One region of the Roseateles sp. T103 genome, then DNA from elsewhere that is predicted to be linked to it. Evidence: predicted binding sites of a transcription regulator. Region 1 holds the regulator's gene; the other holds the start of a gene.

Region 1 (7,683 bases):
GCCGCCCTTGCGGCGGCCATCGACATCGCGGCCGACGCCGATGACACGCGGTTGCTGCCCGCGCATGTAGTTGTGCAGGTAGCCATCGTGATGGCTGGCATCGGGCTCGGGCATCAGCATGCTGACGTTGCGGCCGATCACCTCATCCGCCGTGTAGCCGAAGATGCGGCTGGCGGCAGGATTGAATGAAGCGATGATGCCCCGGGCGTCTATCGTGATGACGCCGTCGACCATGTTGTCGAGGATGGCCTGGGTGTGTCGGGCCTGCTCGATCAGGCGAGCCTCGGCCTGTTTGGCGGCAGTGATGTCCAGATGCGTTCCGGTCATGCGTAGTGCGCGCCCCTGTGCGTCGCGCTCGATCACCCGGCCGTTGCTGTGGATCCAGCGCCAGTCGCCGTCGCGATGGCGCAGCCTGAAGTCGAGGGTGTAGACCGCGCTGCGGCCCTGCAGGCAGTCGTCCAGTGCCGCTTCGGTCAGGGCTTTGTCGTCCGGGTGCAGCAGTTGCTGCCAGGTCTGCACCGAGGGCTGCAGCTCGTCTCGGGTGTAGCCCAGCATTGAACACCAGCGCTCGTCAAACACCGCGTCGCCGCTATCGACCTGCCATTGCCACATCCCCAGCGCGGCACCGTCCAGCGCCAGCGCCATGCGCTGTGCGCTGTCGGCCTCCAGCTGGCGCTGTCTCAGTCGCATGGCCTCGACGGTCCGGAGCCGCCGCTCCCGCATCAGCATGCCCAGGATGGCGCCAAGGCTCAGCAGACCGGCGCTGGCGAGCAGCTGGTTGCGCTGGCGCTTCCAGGGGGCCTCCAGAGCGGCGACGGAGCGCCCCACCGCCACGACCAGCGGCTTGTCCAGATCGGCTCCGATATCCCGGCCATGCAATGTCCTGAGCGCGACCAGCCGCTCATCCTGACTGACCAGCGAGAAGCCGCGGATCACGGACGCATCCGCAGCGCCGCGCAAATGACGTTCCAGCAGCGAGTTGGGCTGGCTCAGCAGATTGCGCCCCAGCCAGCTGTCCTTATGCGGGCTGAGGCTGAACAGCAGGCCATCGGAATGTGCCAGCGCGCTCCATGTCTGCAAGTCACCGCGGGCTGAGTCCAGCATGAGGCGGAAGTAGGACGGATCCAGGCTGATCGCGATGCTGCCGGCGAAGCGCCCTTGCGCGTCCAGCAGGGCACGCGAGAGCGTCATCGTGTAAGCACCCAGTGCCGAGGTGAAGGGTGCAGAGACGAAGATGCGCTCGGCGTGCGGCTGTTGACGCGGCACCCGGAAGAAGTCGCGCTGGCTCGCGTCGATGCCGATCAGCTGCGGCGCCGAGCTGGCTTGGACGATGCCTTGCGCGTCGACGATGCTCAGCACCCGGATGCCCGGCATGGCCTTGGCCAATGTGCTCAGCAGGGGCCCAGCCTGCGCTTGCAGCGCCCGCGCGTCCCAGCCGGCATGGTCAGTGACGATGGTGCCCAGAGCGCCGCGCACGGCATCCAGCTGCTGGCTGACGATGCTGTCCAGCGTGCGCGCCTGGGACTGCAGCATGGCAGTCTCGCGCTCATAGAGCTGCTCGTGCTCGAGCGTCAGCCACACAGCCATGCCTGCCCAGGCGGCCGCGATGGCCGTCAGCAGCAGGCCCCAGCGGCGCTGCGACGGGCGGGAGAGCAGTTGCGGTCGAACGGACTCCATGACGATCGAGACAGCGTCTCAGGCGCCGTCGGCGTGCGAACAAGCAGGGTGTGACGGGGAGACGTGAGCGCTCGCCGGGCTGAGGCGGGCAGACGGCGGCGCCAAGGACCGCGGGCGCGGGATCAGAGGCTTTTGCGCAAATTGGCTGGCGCGATTTTAAGCGCCTCGCGGTACTTGGCGACGGTGCGGCGGGCGACCTGGATGCCCTGCTCTTCCAGCATCTGCGCCAGCGTGCTATCCGACAGCGGCTTGGCCGGATCCTCGGCGGCGACGAACTGCTTGATCAGCGCGCGCACCGCGGTGCTCGATGCATTGCCGCCGGCCTCGGTGGCCAGGCCCGAGCCGAAGAAGTACTTCAGCTCGAAGGTGCCGAAGCGCGTGGCCATGTACTTGGCAGTGGTCACGCGCGAGATCGTGGACTCGTGCATGCCCAGTTCGTCGGCGATCTCGCGCAGCACCAGCGGCTTCATCGCAAGCTCGCCATGGGTGAAGAAGCCCTTCTGCCGCTCGACGATGGCCTGCGAGACGCGCAGGATGGTGTCGAAGCGCTGCTGGATGTTCTTGATGAACCAGCGTGCCTCCTGCAGCTGCGCGCCCAGCGGCGAGTTGCTGATGCCGCCACGCGTGGCGCGCAGCGCCTGCGCATAGAGTTCGTTGATGCGCAGCTTGGGCGCGACCTCGGGATTCAGCATCACGCGGAACTCGCGGCCGACCTTCTGCACGATCACATCGGGGATCACCGCCTGCGCCTGGCCGCGCGCAAAACGGCGGCCGGGTTTGGGCTCCAGATGCGTGATCAGGCTCTGCGCCTCGCGCAGCAGCTCCTCGTCGGCACCGGTCAACGACATCAGGCGCTTCCAGTCGCGCTTGGCGAGCAGTTCCAGGTGCTTCTTGCAGATCAGGATCGCGATCGCCTGCGCCTCACTGCGCGGTTGCGCGCGCAGCTGCAGCGTCAGGCACTCGGACAGGTCGCGCGCGCCCACGCCGGCAGGGTCCATGCTCTGCAGCCAGGCCAGCGCGCAGCGCAGCCGGTCCAATACCTCGTCCTTGGACTCCGGGTCCGCGTCGGCGCCGAGCAGCGCATCGGTCAGCTCCTCGAGGCTGTCCTCCAGATAGCCGTCCTCGTTGAGCGACTCGATCAGCACGTGCAGCGCGGCCTTGTCCTCACGGCTGAGCATCATGCCGGCGAGCTGCTGTCCCAAATGCTCCTGCAGGCTGATCTCGGCCGACTCCAGCTCGCTGCGCTCGCCATCCTCGTCGCCCGAGCCGCTGCCGCTGCTGCTGTTGCTGGGCAGTTCGCGGATGCCGTCGAAGTCGTCGCCCTCGGTGCCGTTCTCCCAGTCTTCGCGCTCGGTGGTGCCGAAGTCTTCGGCGCGGATCTCGGCCGTGCTTTCGGTTTCAGTGCCGCCGGCGTAGTCGTCGCCGCCGTCGCTGTCGGTGCTGCTGCTGTTGCGGATCTCCGGCAGCTCCGGGGCGGGCGCGTCGCCGAATTCGTCCTCGGTCTCTAGCAGCGGGTTCTGCGCCAGCATCTGCTCGACTTCCTGGTTCAGCTCCAGCGTGGAGAGCTGCAGCAGGCGGATCGATTGCTGCAGCTGCGGTGTGAGCGCCAGGTGCTGGCTGAGGCGGACCTGCAGTGAGGGCTTCATCGCTGCGCCATCCCGGCCCTACATGCGGAAGTGTTCGCCGAGATAGACCTTGCGCACGTCGGCGTTGTCGACGATCTCCTGCGGCGTGCCCTCGGCCAGCACGGCGCCCTCGCTGATGATGTAGGCGCGGTCGCAGATGCCCAGCGTCTCGCGCACATTGTGGTCGGTGATCAGCACGCCGATGCCGCGCGCCTTGAGGAAACGGATGATGCGCTGGATTTCGAGCACCGCGATCGGGTCCACGCCGGCGAAAGGCTCGTCCAGCAGGATGAAGCGCGGCTGCGTGGCCAGCGCGCGGGCGATCTCGACGCGGCGGCGCTCGCCGCCGGACAGCGCCGGCGCCGGGCTGTCGCGCAGCTTCTCGATGCTGAGGTCGGCGAGCAGCCCTTCCAGCAGGTCCTTGATGCGCTGTTCCGGCAGCGGCCGGCCCTTGTCGTCGCGCTGCAGCTCCAGCACCGCGCGGATGTTCTCCTCGACGGTGAGCTTGCGGAAGATCGACGCTTCCTGCGGCAGATAGGACAGGCCCAGGCGCGAGCGCTTGTGGATGGGCAGGTTCTGCACCGGCTGGCCGTCGATGCGGATCTCGCCGGCATCGGCGCGCACCAAGCCGACGATCATGTAGAAGCTGGTCGTCTTGCCGGCGCCGTTCGGGCCGAGCAGTCCGACCACTTCGCCGCTGTGCACGTCCACATGGACGTTCTTGACCACTTTGCGCACGCCATAGCTCTTCTGCAGGCCTTCGGCCTCCAGCCGGCTGCTGGGTCCGGACTCCAGCGCCGGGCGGTGCTGCGTGGCGATGCCGGTCATGAAGGATTGCGCGGCACCGGCGGCACGGCCTGCAGCGGTACGGCCGAGGCCGGCGCCGCCGGCGCGGTGGCTTCGCGCGGCATGATGGTCATGCGCACCCCGCCGCGCGGGTTGGGTGAGGTCTGGCCGGCCTCGACGCTGACCCGCTCGCTGCGGTTGTCGTAGACCAGCACGGCGCCGCTGATTTCGCGCATCACCGTGCTGCCACGCAGGATGCGCACGATCGCAGCGCCGCTGAAGCGCACGGTGTCGGTCCGTGCGTCGTATTCGACCTGGCCGGCGGTGCCGGCGATGCTCTCGCCGGGCACGTCGCGCGCCTGGCGGAAGCTGACCGGCTCGCCTTCGCGCCCCTGCGCGATCGCCAGCACGAAACCGTCGCTCCTCTCGCGCACCGACAGCGTCTCGGCGCTGAGCTGCATCGTGCCCTTGGTGAGGATGACCTTGCCGCTGAACTCGGTGAGCTGCTTGGCCGCGTCGTGCAGGCCGCCGCGCTCGGAGACGATGTTCAGTGGCTTGTCGCGATCGGCCTTCTCCGCCCAGGCCGGCAGGGTCGCCAGCGCGCCGGCCAGCAGGGCCGGCGCCCAGCTTTGCAGCAGGCGCCTAGGGTTCAGGAGGGGGCAGGGCGGGTTCATGGCGGCACAGTTCTTGCAGGCCATTCTAGCCCTGCAAATCGGCCGCTCAGGCCTTTCCGGAACGGATCTGTTGGATCAGGTAGTCAGTCACGGCCAGTGCGCGCCGGCCGGACTCGATCTCGTTCAGGCGCTGGCCCGCGGCGGCGATGCTCGGCGCCGTCAGGAAGCGGCCGCCAATGCCGATCGCCGGCACGCCATCGATGCGGTAGCCCTCGGACAGCTTCTCGGCCTGCTGGCACTTGGTCTGCACGCCGAAGCTGTTGTAGGCCTGCTCGAACTTGGCCGGCTCGATGCCCAGCGGCGCCAGGAAGTCGCTCATGGCCTTGACGCTGTCCAGCGCACGGCCCTCGACATGCATCGCGGAGAAGATGCGGGCGCGCAGTTCCTTCTCCTTGCCCAACGCTTCCAACGCGTAGAACAGACGCTGGTGCAGCTTGACGTTGGCGCGGAAGGCCACATGCACATGACGGAAGCTGACGTCGGCCGGCAGCTTCTTGACCCACTCGCCCAGCATCGGCTCGAAGGCATTGCAGTGCGGGCAGCCATACCAGAAGAACTCGACGATCTCGATCTTGCCGGGTTGCGTGGGCAGGGGCGACGCCAGGCGGCGGAAGTGCGTGCCCTCGATCGGGCCGCCCTGGGCGCTGGCCAGTTCAGGCAGACCCAGAGCCAGAGCGCTGCCGGCAAGTCCCAGGCCGGCATTGAAATCGCGACGCTTCATCGGAGATCCTCGTTCGATGTGCAGATGGGGGAAGTCAGTGAACGCTGCAGGCGCGGGCGGGGCTGACGCGCCCGCTCAGCGCTGCACGCGGGCCAGGTTGGCCTCGATGCCGGCGGCCTCCAGCTTGCGCTGCAGCGCTTCGGCCTCATCGCGGCTTTCCATCGGGCCCATGCGGACGCGGTAGACGGTGCGGCCCGATTGCTCGCGCTCGTAGATCTTGGCCACGAAGCCCTGCATCGCCAACTTGGCGCGCTGGGTCTCGGCATCTTCGGTCTTGCCGTAGGCGCCGGCCTGGACATAGTAGACGTAGGGGTCGGCGCCGGCGGCGCTGGCCGCGGCGGTGGCTGGCTTGGCTTCGGTGCGCGCGGTCGACGCAGCGGCGGCTGCCGGCTTGGCGGCCGGTGCGGGCGCCGCGGCCTGTGGCGCCGGCTGCGCAGCCGGTGCCGCGGCGGAAGCCGTCGCCTGGGCCGGTCCGGGGGCGCCGCTGACCACGCCGCTGGCAGCTTTGCCGCCCCTGCCGGCCAGGCCAGCATTGGGGTCCCAGCTGCGATTGCGCTCGGCCTCCCTGGCGTCCTGCTCCGCGGTGCGCTGCGGCACCTTGTCGACAAAGGGGATGGGCACCTTGGTGACATAGAGCGCCACGCCCAGCGCGATGCCCAGACCCAGCAGCAGGCCGACGATCAGGCCGAGAACGAAGCCGCCGCGCTGGGCGCGCTGCGGGCTGCCTTCGCCGCTCTTCTTGCCGCTGCTGCTCTTGCTGTTGCTCATGCGTTCTCCGTGGTCTCGCGGGCCATCGCCTCCGGCGCGCTGACGCCCAGCACCGCCAGCGCATTGCGCAGCACCTGGCGGGTCGCGGCCAGCAGCGCCATGCGGGCGCGGGTCAGCGCGTCGTCGTCGGTGAGGAAGCGCTCGGCCGCATAGTAGCTGTGGAATGCGGCCGCCACATCGCGCAGGTAGAAAGCCACATCGTGCGGTGCCAGCCCCTCGGTGGCGCCGGTCAGCATGCGCGGGTAGTCGGCCAGCTTGAGCATCAGCGCGGTCTCGGCCGGTGCGCTGAGCAGGCCCAGCTCGGCGCCCGGCAGGTCGGCCTCGACGCCGCCGCTGGCCACCCACTGGCGGATCACCGAGCAGATGCGCGCATGCGCGTACTGCACGTAGAAGACCGGGTTCTCGTCGTTCTGCTTCAGCGCCAGGTCAACGTCGAAGACGAACTCGGTATCGGCCTTGCGGCTGATGAGGAAGAAGCGCACGGCGTCGCGGCTGGTCCAGTCGATCAGGTCACGCAGCGTCACGTAGGAGCCGGCACGCTTGGAGATCTTCACCTCCTGCCCGCCCTTGAGCACGGTGACCATCTTGTGCAGCACGTAGTCGGGGAAGCCCTGCGGGATGCCCACGTCCGCCGCCTGCAGGCCGGCGCGCACGCGCGCGATCGTGCCGTGGTGGTCGGTGCCTTGCACGTTGATGCACTTGGTATAGCCGCGCTCGAACTTGTTGATGTGGTACGCGACGTCGGGCACGAAGTAGGTATAGCCGCCGTCGGACTTGCGCATCACGCGGTCCTTGTCGTCGCCGTAGTCGGTCGAGCGCAGCCACAGCGCGCCGTCCTGCTCGTAGGTCTTGCCGTTGGCGACCAGCTTGGCCACCGTGGCTTCGACGCGGCCCGTGCTGTAGAGGCTGGACTCGAGGAAGTAGTGGTCGAACTTCAGGCCGAAGGCCTGCAGATCCAGATCCTGCTCGTGGCGCAGATAGGCGACGGCGAACTGGCGGATGCCGTCCAGATCCTCGGCGTCGCCCGAACCGGTGAACTCACGGTCGTCGGCCTTGACGGTCTTCTTCGCGGCGAAGTCGTCGGCGATGTCCTGGATGTAGTCGCCGTTGTAGGCGGACTCGGGCCAGCCGTCCATGCCGGGCTTCAGCCCCTTGAGGCGGCACTGCGTGGACTGGGCCAGCGTGGCGATCTGCACGCCGGCGTCGTTGTAATAGAACTCGCGCGTGACGTCCCAGCCCTGCGTGGCGAAGAGGTGGCACAGCGAGTCGCCCAGCGCGGCCTGGCGCGCATGGCCCACATGCAGCGGGCCGGTCGGGTTGGCGGAGACAAACTCGACCATCACATGCTGGCCGTTGGGCGGCCTGCTGCCGAAGGCGGCGCCGGCGTCCAGCACTTCCTTGACCACGGCCTGCTTGGCGGCGGGCTTGAGGC
Region 2 (7,683 bases), on a different contig from region 1:
GCCTCCTCGAGCTTGGCTTCATAGGCCTTGATCTGCTCGTTGATGAAGGTCGTCGCAGTCGCCGTGTCCTTGCGGCTAGCACCGAGGCTCGATTCAACGAAGATGGACACCAGCGCCTGGACCACGCGCTTGGCGGTCTCTGGATCCTCGCCGCGATACGACAGCGTGTAGAGGTTGTCCCTCGAAGTACTCTGAATCGAGAGTGCCTTCTGCAACTTGTCGATCGTCGCCTCCTGCTCTGCCTTGGTCTGATTCTTCAGATCGAGGTCTGCCATGCGGACCAGTTTCTCGAGGTTCGGCCGACTGATCAGCGTGCGGCTGAGCATGACCACCTGCTGCTCGACGTTGGGCTGGACGGCCAGCCCCGACATCAGGGGCTTCAGGATCGATTGGGTGTCAACATAAATGCGTGCACTGGCTTCGTAGCGGTCTGGCATGGCCAGCACGACGACAGCGCCGACGAGGCCGGCAATCCAGGCCGCAGCCAGGCCAGCCCAGCGGTACTTCCAGGTACGCCGCAGCATCGACAGGACTTGGCTGAGCAACTGATCCATCGGGTGGCGAAATCAAGTAGAGGTGATGAATCCAGCCCGGCGTCACAACACGCCGTCAGCTGGTTCGAGCAGAGAGAAGCCGGGGCGAAACCCGGCGAGACTCAGAACAAGCTCTGCGGAATGATCAGGATGTCGCCGGGACGCATCTCGACGTTGGCAGACACATCGCCGCGCTGGATCAGATCCTTCAGCCTGACCGCGTACTGTTTGTTACCTTCACTGGTGCGCAGAATCGTCGCGCTATTGCCCGACGCGAAGTCTGTCAGGCCGCCCACAGCGATCATCACGTCCAGCAGCGTCATCTTTTGTTTGAAAGGCAGGAACTGCGGCTTAGCTGCCTCACCGACGACGCGAATCTGTTCGCTGTAGGGACCGACGAAGCCTGTCACGATCACCGTGACGATGGGATCGCGGACGTACTTGGCCAGCTGCTTCTCGATGTCGCGGGCAATCTCGACCGAATTCTTGCCCTGCACGACCATCTCATCAATCAGAGGCGCCGAGATCTTGCCGTCGGGACGCACCGGCACCGACATGGACAACTCGGGGTTGCGCCAGACCATCACATTCAGGCTGTCGCCGGGACCAACGATGTAGCTGTAGTCCGCCAGACCAGCATTGATCGGCGCCGGCGGGTGGCTGCTAGAAGCGCAGCCGAACAAACTCAGGGCTGCGATACCTGCGGCCAGATAGCGGACGATCATCGATCCACCAGCAAAAAAGGTCTTCAAGTTACGACTCCCTCAATCTTTGCGACGGCATGCATCACGAGCCAAGCACCGCCGCCGAAGCTGTCTAACGTCGAGATGATATCGGCCATTGGACCACACACCCAAGGCACAACTATCACTCAGCCAAGGGGGCGCAGCCGCCCTGCGCGAGTACTATTCACGCGAGAGCCGCTGCAAGGAACAGGATGAGCATCGAAGCTGCGATCAGAGACTGGAAAGAACTACTTGGTGCCGAGTACGTCCTCGACGAGCGTTCCTCACAAGAGCGCTACGGCAGGGACACCAGCGGCACATCCCGCCACATCCCCTGCGCACTCCTGATCAAGGATGGCTCAGCGCTACCCGACCTGGTCCGCATCGCGCAGAAGCACCGCACCCCCATCTATCCCATCAGTACAGGCCGCAACTGGGGCTACGGTTCGGCCCTGCCCGCACAGGATGGCTGCGTCATCGTCGATCTGTCCGGCATGAACAGGATCCTGCATTTCGATGCGGAACTCGGCGTTGTGACCGTGGAGCCAGGTGTCACACAGGGCATGCTTGCCGACTTCTTAGATGCGGGAGGGCATGATTTTCTCGTACCAGTCACCGGGGCAGGCCCCAGCGTCAGCCTCCTGGGCAATGCGCTTGAGCGAGGCTACGGTGTCACCCCCTATACCGACCACTTTTCGGCAGTCACTGATATCGAAGCCGTGCTACCGGATGGACGGATCTACCGGACTGCAATGGCAGAACTGGGCTGCCCCGAAATTGCCAGGCTCTTCAAATGGGGCATCGGCCCCTACACGGCCGGACTATTCACACAAGGCAACTTCGGCATCGTCACGCGCATGAGCATCCTGCTGGCCAGGCGACCTGAGTCAGTCAAGGTCTGCTTCTTCGGACTCAAGGACGATGCCCTGCTGGAGCCCGCCGTCGCGCAGGTCCGCAGTCTCCTGAGCAAGCTGCCCGGCACGATTGGCGCGATCAATCTGATGAATCGACACCGCGTGCTGGCCATGACGGCCCCCTATCCCGCGGACGGCATCGACGCAGATGGCCTGATCAGCGCAGCAAAGCTTGCCGAACTGGGGAAGCAGTATCAGGTGCTGCCCTGGACGGGCTTCATGACGCTCTATGGCACCAAGAGCATCGTCAAGGCCGCACAGAAGGAGGTCCGACATGCACTCGGGCCCGTAGCCTCGCGTCTGATGTTCTTCAGCCAGGCACAGGCACGATCCTTGGCCGGCATGGCGCGCCTGATTCCCGGCGCCCTGGGACAAAGACTCGCCAGCACGGCAGGCACGCTCGCCCAGTCGCTGGAACTGGTCAACGGCCGCCCGAACGAGACCGCCCTCCCCCTGGCGTACTGGCGAAGCCCCGCCGCACAAAAGTCCGCCCCACTGAACCCTGCTCGAGATGCCTGCGGGCTGCTCTGGTATGCCCCACTGGTTCCAATGCGGGCAGAGTCGGTTCGTGCCTATGTTTCTATGGTCACTGACGTATGCCGAAGCCACCGAATCGAGCCCCTCATCACGCTTACCAGCCTTGGGGAGAGACTGTTCGACAGTACCGTACCAATCCTGTTCGACCGAACATCGACGCAGAAAGGACAGGAGGCAAGAGCCTGCCGGGAAAGCCTGCTGCACGACGGCGCGTCACTCGGCTTTCACCCTTACCGCCTGGCCCAAGAACAGATGCCGTCTTATACAGAACGCTGCCCGGAGGCCAGCGGGGTCGGCGGACGACTCAAGATGTCGCTCGACCCCGGCAATGTGCTGGCACCAGGCCGATACCAGCAGCAGAGCGTCGGCATTTTTGACACTCAACGGACACCGACTCCGAATGAACACACCTCGCCCATGTAAATCAACGACTTACACAGGAAACCAATCCTGGCACGCATTCTGCTTATTCAGGGCAAGGGAGTTTGACGACGCCCTTGATGAGTACCAACCTGAGGAGCGAAACATGAACATGAAACACGCAATTGCAGCCGCCGCATCGGCGCTCGCAATGGCAGCAGCCCCGGCCCAGGCGGGCGTGGTTGCAATGGCCGACCTGGCGATCAACAGCCTGGGTCTGCAAACAGTCACCGGCGGCCTGTTCACGGCAGTGAACGTCACCAGCGAGACGCGTACCGGCAACGCATCGTCGAACTACAACGGCCCCTCGACGAATGGCGGCAACGCGAACAGCAACGTCACCGGCGCTACCGTCGATGTCACTTATCGCTGCGCGGGTGATTGCGGCGCTGCAGTCACGGCTGCCTACGGTGGTCAGCTGGAGAACAACGGCACGACCCATCTGAACGGTGCTGTCGCGAACTACGCGCTCGGCGACATGTACATCTCGGGCTCTGTGTTCGGTGTCGCTCAGCCGAACCCGTCTGGCTTGACCCGTGCCAATGCCGCCGCTACAAGCACCACCAACGAGGGCGGTGCCAATGCGACGATCCAGAACGGCCTGCGCGTGACGACAACCTTCACCGCTAACGAGACGGCATCGGTTCGCATGTTCCTGGGCTTCGACGCCTTCGTGCGTACCTGGATTGACAGCCTGACCGGTAGCCAGAGCGCCACCTCGAGCGCAAGCATCGGCTGGGATGTGCAAATCCTTCAGGGCAACAACGTGGTCTTCGCTTGGGCCCCGAATCAGGTGAACGTGAACTACAGCGCGTTTGCCGTCGAGGACAACATCACTTATAGCAATAACGGCTTGGTCTTCTCCAACTTCTTCGACATCATCGGTGGACTGAACTACCGCGTGACGATCCAGCAATCGTCGAATGCCACGATGTCGTATGTGCCCGAGCCCGCCTCTCTCGCTCTGGCTGGCTTGGCGCTGCTGGGCGTGGCAGGTGTGACGTCCCGCCGTCGCCGCGTGCAGTAAGCAAGTCGACTGTCTGGCACTGAACCCGGCTCGCGCATTGCGTGAGCCGACTCAGGCCCAGGTACTCAAGGCCCGTGTTCGCACGGGCCTTTTCTTTTCTTGTTCTCGTTGTTCACACCACGCCACCGGTCTAGCGCCAGCGCCAGGCGCTATGCTGCCGCCGTGAGTTCGCACAATTTGCAGCGACCTGCTGCGTTTCTCTCGCTCGCCCTCAGCACCAGCCTCATAGGCAGCTATGTCGGCCTGTCCAAGCTGCTGCTGCTCGCCTTCCCAGTGTTTCTGCTCGCGTGGCTGCGCTTCGGCATTGCCGCTGTGGCCATGCTTGGCTGGATCCGGCGTGGGCCGGAGGAGCCGCAGATGGACAGGCGGACGCAGGGGCTCGTGTTCCTCGAGTCCTTTCTCGGTAACTTCCTCTTTTCGATCTGCCTGCTCTTCGGCGTGCGCGAGACTTCCGCCATGGTGACAGGCGTGCTGATGGCCGGCATACCGGCCGCAGTCGCCTTGCTCAGCTGGCTGTTCCTGAGAGAGCGCATTGCAAGACGCGTGCGGCTGGGCATTGCGCTCAGCGTGGCCGGCATCGCGCTGGTTGCGCTCGACCGAGGTAGCGGCAACAGCAACACCGGCGGCGCTACGCAGACCAGCCTGCTTGGCGCCCTGCTGGTGCTTGCCGCCGTCTTCTGCGAAGCCAGCTATGTGGTGATCGGCAAGAAGCTGACGCAGAACCTGTCCCCCAAGCGCATCAGTGCCTTGATCAATCTGTGGGGACTGGCGCTGGTTACCCCATTTGGCATTTGGCAGGCCTGGAGCTTCGATTTCGCCGCCGTTGAGTTGAGCAACTGGGGCCTGCTACTTTTCTATGCGCTGGCAGCAAGCATTGCCACCGTCTGGCTGTGGATGCGAGGACTGCGCCATGTACCGGCGGCACAAGCCGGCGTGTTCATGGTGTTCCTGCCCATCTCCACTGCGTTGATCGGCTTCTTCGTGCTGGGCGAGTCGATCAGCGCCGTCCAGGCGCTGGCCTATGCCATCGCGCTGGCTGGCGTGGTGTTGGCGAGCTGGCCAGCAGCAGCCACAGACGCTCAGCCACTTCAGCATCGCTGACAATCCTGCTCCTTCTTCGTATCACAGCGCCCCGAGTCCCATGACGCACAGCCACGCCTTGCCCAGTGATACCGAGGCTTGGCAAGCCTGGGTGCAGGCCTTTGCCGTGCTGATGCAGGCCCAGCCAGATGCACCAGTACCCTTGCCGCAGGAAGAATCGGCTGGCGCGCATGCCCTGATCCTGGCTCCGCACCCGGACGATGAATGCATCGTCGGCGCGCTGCCACTGCGCCTGCGCCAGGAAGCCGGCTGGCGTGTCACCGTGCTGGCGGTGACGCTGGGCAGTCGAGCCGAGCGCCGAGCCGAGCGATGGGCGGAGATGCAGGCCGCCTGCGAGTTGCTGGGGTTTGGGCTGCGGCACCTGGGCTCGGACGGACTCGAGCGTGTGCGGCCAGATTCCGCCACGACCGATCCAGTGCTGTGGCGCGAGAACCGCGCAAGCCTGGCTGCAGCGCTGAACGACATCAAGCCCAGACTCGTGCTGATGCCGCACGCGGCAGACGCCAACCCCACGCATATCGGCGTGCATCGGCTTGCCAGTGCCACGCTGGCCGAGGTTCGCTTTCGCGGCTGGGTCGCCGAGACCGAATTTTGGGCACCACAGCAGGCGCCCAACTGCATGGTGCAGACCAGCGTGGCCGACACCGCACGCCTGATCCAGGCCCTGGCCTGCCACCAGGGCGAGGTGGCGCGCAATCCATATCACCTGCGCCTGCCGGCCTGGATGGCCGACAACGTGCGCCGTGGAGGCGAACTGTTGGGCGGTGCGGGCGGCACGCCGCCAAGCTGGGCCTTTGCCACCCTCTACCGTCTGAGCCGCTGGGCCGACGGTCAGACCTTGCCTCGAGACCTGGCCCCGCTGCTCTTCCCGGCCGGCCAAGCAATAGAGCTGCCACGTTGATGCCCGGACCAGCCAACGAGAACGCCGCCGCCGCGCTCACGCCTCTGCGCATCCGCCAGTCCGTCTACACAGGCGCTGGTCTGAGGCGACACCTACCCCATCGGCCCGAACTGGTGCGGACAACCCGGACAGCAGTGGTTTCATCTCGCTGTCTCCAGCAGACCTCGCCTGCAAATTGACTAGACTGCACACACGCTTTGGCAGTAGGGAGTGTGCAGATGGCAAACAGCATGGACTGGGCTCAACACGGCAGCTTCTCTCTGCAATGGCATGGCGATGTGCTGTGGGCGCGCTACCAGGGCTGCTGGAACGAGATTTGCGCCCAGCGCCTGCATGGACAGGCGCAGGAGCTCTGGCAGCAGCGCGGTAGCGGACGCCCCTGGGGCCTGCTCAGCGACGCACGCGACTGGGAGGGTGCGACACCCGAGGCCCTTGCAGCCTGGTGGGCCTTCTTCGAGGATGCCGTGGCCCATGGCATGACAGCCGTCACCGATGTGCTGCCCAGTCATTTCCATGAGGCCATGGTGCGCGAGCAGGCGCAGCGCGCCATGGCGCTGGCGAACTACCGACACAGCCCGGATGTCGATTCCGCCATGGCCTGGCTGGCCGAGCAAGGCTTGGCCATCAAGGCCTGAGCAGTTCCCCAAGTCCCCATGGCGCCACCGGATGGCAGTCCGCACTACAGTCGCTCCATGAAGATCGATTTCGTCTCCGACGTCTCCTGCCCCTGGTGCGCCATTGGACTCAAGTCGCTGGAGCAGGCGCTGACGCGACTGCCAGACTTGCCGGTGGACCTGCACATCCAGCCCTTCGAGCTGAATCCGCAGATGGTGGCGGAAGGCGAGGACATCGACGAACACCTGTCCCGCAAGTACGGGGCCAGTCCCGAGCAGATGGCGCAGACGCGCGAGCACATCCGCCAGCGCGGCGCGGCGGTGGGCTTCACGTTCACGCAGGGTGCGCGCAGCCGCATCTACAACACCTTCGATGCGCACCGCCTGCTGCACTGGGCGGGTCTGCAGGGCAGCGCCAAGCAGCGCGAACTCAAGCTGGCGCTCTTCGGCGCCTACTTCACCGAAGGCCGCGACCCGAGCAACCACGAGGTGCTTCTACAAGCGGCTGAAGGCGTCGGCCTGGACCGCGACGCTGCGCGCCAGATGCTGGAGAGCGACGCCTATGCCGCCGAGGTGCGCGAGGCCGAGGCCTTCTACCAGCAGCACGGCATCCACTCGGTGCCGGCGGTGATCATCAACGACCGTCACCTGATCTCCGGCGGCCAGCCGCCCGAGGTCTTCGAACAGGCGCTGCGCCAGATCGCTGCCGCCGAACCCGCCTCGGCCTGAGCGACAATCAACGCGAACCCCAGACCGCCCCAGCCGGGGCGGTCTTTTTTTGCCGATTCCCGACGAGAGACGATGTTCAAGAACCTGACGATCTACCGCATGGGCCCGGACTGGCAGCCCTCGCAACAAGAAGTCGAAGCCGCGCTGGCCAAGGGCCAGTTCCAGCCCTGCGGCGCTACCGA

What was found. The regulator sigma-54, encoded in region 1, starts transcription at its own class of promoters, with help from an activator protein. The targets are predictions, from matches to a motif close to TGGCANGNAANCTGCTTT.
Region 2: AC2EBS_RS03230 (EDSAP-1 family PEP-CTERM protein) is a predicted target of sigma-54. The motif match lies at 3,161-3,178, and genes of this name have one in related genera.

Annotation. Positions count from the first base shown of each region.
Region 1 covers NZ_JBXVVS010000005.1:242,762-250,444, reverse strand. Annotated here, with positions in the region: gene AC2EBS_RS15540 (bifunctional diguanylate cyclase/phosphodiesterase) at 1-1,677, opposite strand, end outside; gene AC2EBS_RS15535 (RNA polymerase factor sigma-54) at 1,800-3,323, opposite strand; gene lptB (LPS export ABC transporter ATP-binding protein) at 3,342-4,130, opposite strand; gene lptA (lipopolysaccharide transport periplasmic protein LptA) at 4,127-4,762, opposite strand; gene AC2EBS_RS15520 (thiol:disulfide interchange protein DsbA/DsbL) at 4,809-5,483, opposite strand; gene AC2EBS_RS15515 (SPOR domain-containing protein) at 5,559-6,251, opposite strand; gene argS (arginine--tRNA ligase) at 6,248-7,683, opposite strand, start outside.
Region 2 covers NZ_JBXVVS010000001.1:729,274-736,956, reverse strand. Annotated here, with positions in the region: gene AC2EBS_RS03245 (XrtA system polysaccharide chain length determinant) at 1-554, opposite strand, end outside; gene AC2EBS_RS03240 (XrtA/PEP-CTERM system exopolysaccharide export protein) at 656-1,258, opposite strand; gene AC2EBS_RS03235 (FAD-binding oxidoreductase) at 1,471-3,132, shown strand; gene AC2EBS_RS03230 (EDSAP-1 family PEP-CTERM protein) at 3,236-4,156, shown strand; gene AC2EBS_RS03225 (DMT family transporter) at 4,319-5,257, shown strand; gene AC2EBS_RS03220 (PIG-L deacetylase family protein) at 5,298-6,158, shown strand; gene AC2EBS_RS03215 (hypothetical protein) at 6,377-6,793, shown strand; gene AC2EBS_RS03210 (DsbA family oxidoreductase) at 6,851-7,501, shown strand; gene AC2EBS_RS03205 (recombination-associated protein RdgC) at 7,574-7,683, shown strand, end outside.